Regions from separate parts of the Desulfotomaculum defluvii genome, predicted to be linked through region 2. Evidence: riboswitches for the same ligand, from Rfam matches in the RefSeq annotation. Region 2 holds a riboswitch; the other holds the start of a gene.

Region 1 (2,478 bases), on a different contig from region 2:
CCCCAAGGCTTTCTTTATTAACTAAGGCAAATCTAACTGTCGGATCTACAGTAGAGTCAGCTAGATTTGTTTCGTCTAAATTAATTTCTGTGACAATATCTGAGTACACTTCATCAGTTAAAGATGATTTAGTTTCGGTGGTTTCGCCAAACTCAACTTCATTGATTTCCTCTTCAGTTGGAGCCTCTGTGGTGGGGGCTGATTCAACTTCAACCTTTGTTTCTATTTCAATCTCTGTGGCTTCGTCTTGGTCTATCTCAGTTTCATTGTTTACTTCTTCGGCTGTAGCCTCTGTAGCTGGGGCTGATTCAGTTTCAAACGTTGTTTCTATTTCGATCTCTGTGGCTTCGTTTTTGTCTATCTCAGTTTCATTGCTTACTTCTTCGGCTGTAGCCTCTGTAGCTGGGACTGATTCAGTTTCAAACGTCGCTTCTATTTCGACCTCTGTGGCTTCGTCTTGGTCTATCTCAGTTTCATTGTTTACTTCTTCGGCTGTAGCCTCTGTAGCCGGGGCTGACTCAGCTTCATTTGGTGCCGCCTCCAAACTAACTGCAGTGGCTAACCTTGGTTCAACTGCATTTGCTGAGTATGATTGAACTGCATTTAGTGCTGTCAACTCTTTGGCTAATTCCACTGCTGTGGCTGATTGATCAGAGGCAGTAGCCACAGCAGAAGCTATTACAATTTCTTCTAAAGACTTTTCCTGCTGAACCCAACCTCCTACTGACAGATCTTCACCCGCCTTGACTAAGGCTTCTATACAACGATAATCAAAGTCAAACCCTTGTGCATCATAGGCAATAGTACCGTTTTGATACTTTTGTTTGAAATAGGTAATAGCTTTACTAATGGTATCCTCTACCTGTTGCTTATCTGCTCCACTCTCTAGGTCATCTTTAATGGATGCTAAAGCCAGCAATGGTACTTTAGTTCCATATTCATTGCCCAAAGGTCCAAAACTACCATCACCATTCTGGGTGGCGCATATATAACTAACTAAAGTAAGATTATCCCCCAGCAAATCAGACAATTCTACTATTTCCTTTTTTAACGTTTTGCCATTATTGGTCCATTTTTCAGACCCTAAATCCTCTCCGCTCAGGGTTAACACATAGGCAGTATAGCCATCGATTTTTACTCCAGCCTTATATTGCTTATGTATAAATTCAATGGCTTTTTGGGATAGCTGGCTGGCAGTGTAGCTCTCCCCCGGCTCACTGGCCGCTGCCAAGTTTGGTATAGTTAATAACGCAGTGATATTCAAAATAAAACAAAGGGTTGTTAGTATTGACATAAGCCTTAACCAAATTCTTTTTTTCTTCATGTTTGTACTCACCTTCTCTGTTAATAATTACCTGTTGTTTGTAGCACAGTGACAAATAAAAAACCCCGGTTCCACCAATGTACCGGGGTTTTATGACGGTGCCGGTAAAGACGGCACAAACACCATGAAACCACCTCCTATACATCCGTAGGCATTGTGGTAACCTAGAATAGGCAGGTTTCCTGGCTCTGGATCATCGGAACCCCACGCCTTCCCAGGATTTTTCCCAGTGGCGATTTGTGGGGCCCCTCCTCATTACAGTGGCGGTACCGCGTCGGTCTTACACCGACTTCCCTTTCAAGCTTTACCTTATATTGAGCAAAGCACCTATTCCAGTAATTATAATATTATATTAAATTGTTCTCGGTCTATGACTCTAAGCTTCTTCAACCAATGTAAAACGCCAAGCACAGTACCATTCTTCGGGATGAGCATCAGGTGGGCAACCAATACATTCAGTCTTAATTCTAGGATCTATGGTTTTGGCAAACTGAGTGTACTCAACTAAGCCGGCAGACTTACAGGGATAATCCTCTAACCCTTGACGCTTCCTGGCTGCCTGTACCCGACAGTCATTCATCTGGAAAACAATACTATTGGGACCTTCATCGATAACGGATTGCACATTTATTCTAGCATACATCCTCATTTGCAGTGCTTTCTTTAAGCCTTCGAGTCCCGGTTTTTCTGACAACCCTAAAAATCTTTTTATGGTATCTGCCTCAAAGGGTGAAAATTTTCCCCAACATGAATCATTACACCTTTTTGCATCATTCATACCGTGTTTAAATTCAACTGCTTGAAACCAGATTCCGTCGTTCGCCAACCAATTAATTGAGGTATTGGTGAGTAGTTCTAATAATTTTTCCCTAGGCATAGATAAAAAGTGTTTGGGCACCCCGTTTTCCATTTCAAAACCAAAAAATTTCCCAAAACGCTTCATTTGGATATTTAAACTCTTCTGATAGGCAGTGTCCAAAACTTTCAGAGCCTCCTGAAAGCCCATTTGATGCTGTACTTCATTAAACCATAAAGCATGATGAATTACTATGCGATGAAACATATCCATGGCTAATTTGCCTAAATTCTCATTACTAAGGGACTCATCCCAGGTTAAGTTTTTCGCCATAATTCCCCCCCCATTATTTTAAATA
Region 2 (2,478 bases):
CCTCACCAATACCAACCAGAGCCGGACGTTCTTTTACTTGCTGATGCAGAAGGGTAATACCAGCCTCAATGGATTCAATGGCCTCTTCCCTGCTCATGGCAGGGCCTAAGGTAAAATTATCTGTACCAGACTTTACGCGACAGGAAATAAGCCCTTCCTTTTCCAAAGGGGGTCCAGTGACTCCAACATCAGCTACCACAACTCTAGCACCAGCCTGGCGGGCCAATACATTGATACCTGCACCACCCTGTAGGAAGTTAAAGATCATTTGAGGAGTTACTTCCTGGGGAAAGGCACTGACCCCTTCGGCCGCAACCCCGTGATCTCCTGCTAATACCAGAGAAACTTTCTCCTGTGGAAGTTTCGGCAATGGTAACCGCTGGATACCTGCAATTCGCCAGGCAATCTCCTCTAATATTCCCAGGCTGCCGGGTGGTTTGGTCAGTCTGTCTAACCTTTGTCGAGCCTGTTCCTCACAGGACTGGTCCGGTACTTGAATCTTAGACAATGTTTCAGTTAATAAAGACATTATTATTACCTCCTTCATTTTTGTGGACTACTAGAAAAACAAAAAAATTCCCAGCCTTAATAGGCCGAGAACTTTTCCATCATTCTCAAAATTCATATTTTTACAGGCAGGTCTCCTGACTTGCGGTCATTGCCTGATACCCGCCTTCCCAACCTTGGGTCAGTGGCTAAATGGGTAACAGCCTATCGCTTACAGTGGCGGGACCGTTCGGGAATTACACCCGATTCCCTATTCTCCCCTAGGGGCACCTGGAAAAATTATACTTTTTTAGTATTTTATCGTTATTTTAAGTTTTAGGCAATATATTTTTTATTGCTGCATTATATATTATTATTACTAATTCCAAAAAGCCATAAGTTTCAGAATAGTATCAATATTTTGTATTGGATTAATTGGATTTTTATGGACATAATGGAATATATATGTTATGATGGCACCATAATTTAATACCTTAAATGTTTGGTTCCCCTGCGGGGCTTAAAAGGGAATCGGGTGTAAATCCCGAGCGGTCCGGCCACTGTAACAGGCTAGTTTGTTTCATGTTTAGACCACTGGTTATGCTGGGAAGGTAGAAGCAAATTATAACCTGAGTCAGGAGACCTGCCAAACAAAAAACTGACCCTCCCGAGGAGAGGCAAGCAGTTATACCGGGGTTACCTGGTTATTTTGCTCTGCCTTAACCTTTGTTAGTTAAGGTTTTTTATTTTAAAAAGGTGGTTTTTATGATGGAAAAAATAGCTATTCTTTTGGTCACCTTTGGCACCAGCGTAAATCAAGCAACTGCTGCATTTAAAAAACTTGAAGATAAAGTCAGAGCAGTCTTCCCCGCTATAGAACTACGCTGGGCCTATACAGCCAAAAGCATTCGTGGTGCTTTAGCCCAAAAAGGTATCCTGATAGACAGCCCTATTACTGCTTTAGCTAAGCTCCAAGATGAGGGCTATACTCGGGTGGTGGTTCAGTCAGTCCATATATTACCAGGTCAAGAGTTTTATGATCTGGTGAATGTGGTAGAAAATATGTCCCACCTACAAGGTACTGCCGGAAAGCAGTTTCAAAGTAAAATAGGCAAATTTGGCTTTCATCAATTATCCCTGGGAGCACCACTACTTTATCATCTAGTAGATTACCAGATGATTGTAAAGTATTTAAAAGACCTGGTTCCTGCAGATCCACAGCATGCACTGGTATTGGTAGGACATGGCAGCGATCATCATAGCTTTAGTGCCTATGGTTGTCTAAATGATATGCTGCGTCAAACCTATCAAAATGTTATGCTCGGCACCATTGAGGGTTATCCATCAATAGATGATGTAAAGGCTGATCTTGTTAAGAAGGATTATAAACAGATAACCCTGGTCCCCTTTATGAACATTGCCGGGGATCATGCTCTCAATGATTTGGCTGGGGATGAGCAAGATTCCTGGCAAAATGAACTGGCGGAAAATTATCAGGTAACAACCCTTCTTAAGGGTATGTTGGAATACGATTATATCGCTGAAATCTATATTAACCATATACGACAGGCCTATGACAAACTCCTTAACTAGTTAGTAAAAGAAATAAACTCAAGTACCGGACTAATAGTCGAAACATTGGGATTATTGTAAAAGGAGGCATCATTATATGAAATATTGGGGTACTGCCCTTTGGGGAGCTTTCTGTATATTATTCTTTACTCCCAATACCGCCTATGCCATGCATATAGCCGAAGGATTTTTACCTGCTGGTTGGTGCTTATTTTGGTTGGCCCTTTCAGTTCCCTTTGTACTCTGGGGGATGCGATCCATTCACAGGACCCTGCAGATTAATCCAAATCTAAAAATGCTGCTGGGCCTGGCAGGTGCCTTTGTATTTGTTCTTTCCGCTTTAAAAATCCCTTCGGTTACTGGTAGCTGTTCTCACCCCACTGGCGTAGGGCTGGGTGCTATTTTGTTTGGACCTGCTGT

What was found. A riboswitch is a leader RNA that binds a small molecule or an ion and turns the genes downstream of it on or off. The one in region 2 is predicted to bind cobalamin.
Region 1: it holds a riboswitch for cobalamin, as region 2 does, so the genes downstream of both, ACYQ03_RS16125 (S-layer homology domain-containing protein) here and ACYQ03_RS11685 (sirohydrochlorin cobaltochelatase) in region 2, are expected to answer to the same signal.

What each region holds. Positions count from the first base shown of each region.
Region 1 is NZ_BAAHYV010000008.1:146,259-148,736, reverse strand. It holds gene ACYQ03_RS16125 (S-layer homology domain-containing protein) at 1-1,324, opposite strand, end outside; cobalamin riboswitch at 1,480-1,670, opposite strand; gene ACYQ03_RS16120 (DUF6125 family protein) at 1,701-2,453, opposite strand; gene ACYQ03_RS16115 (M24 family metallopeptidase) at 2,467-2,478, opposite strand, start outside.
Region 2 is NZ_BAAHYV010000007.1:938,597-941,074, forward strand. It holds gene cobT (nicotinate-nucleotide--dimethylbenzimidazole phosphoribosyltransferase) at 1-529, opposite strand, end outside; cobalamin riboswitch at 618-796, opposite strand; cobalamin riboswitch at 973-1,151, shown strand; gene ACYQ03_RS11685 (sirohydrochlorin cobaltochelatase) at 1,252-2,079, shown strand; gene ACYQ03_RS11690 (energy-coupling factor ABC transporter permease) at 2,156-2,478, shown strand, end outside.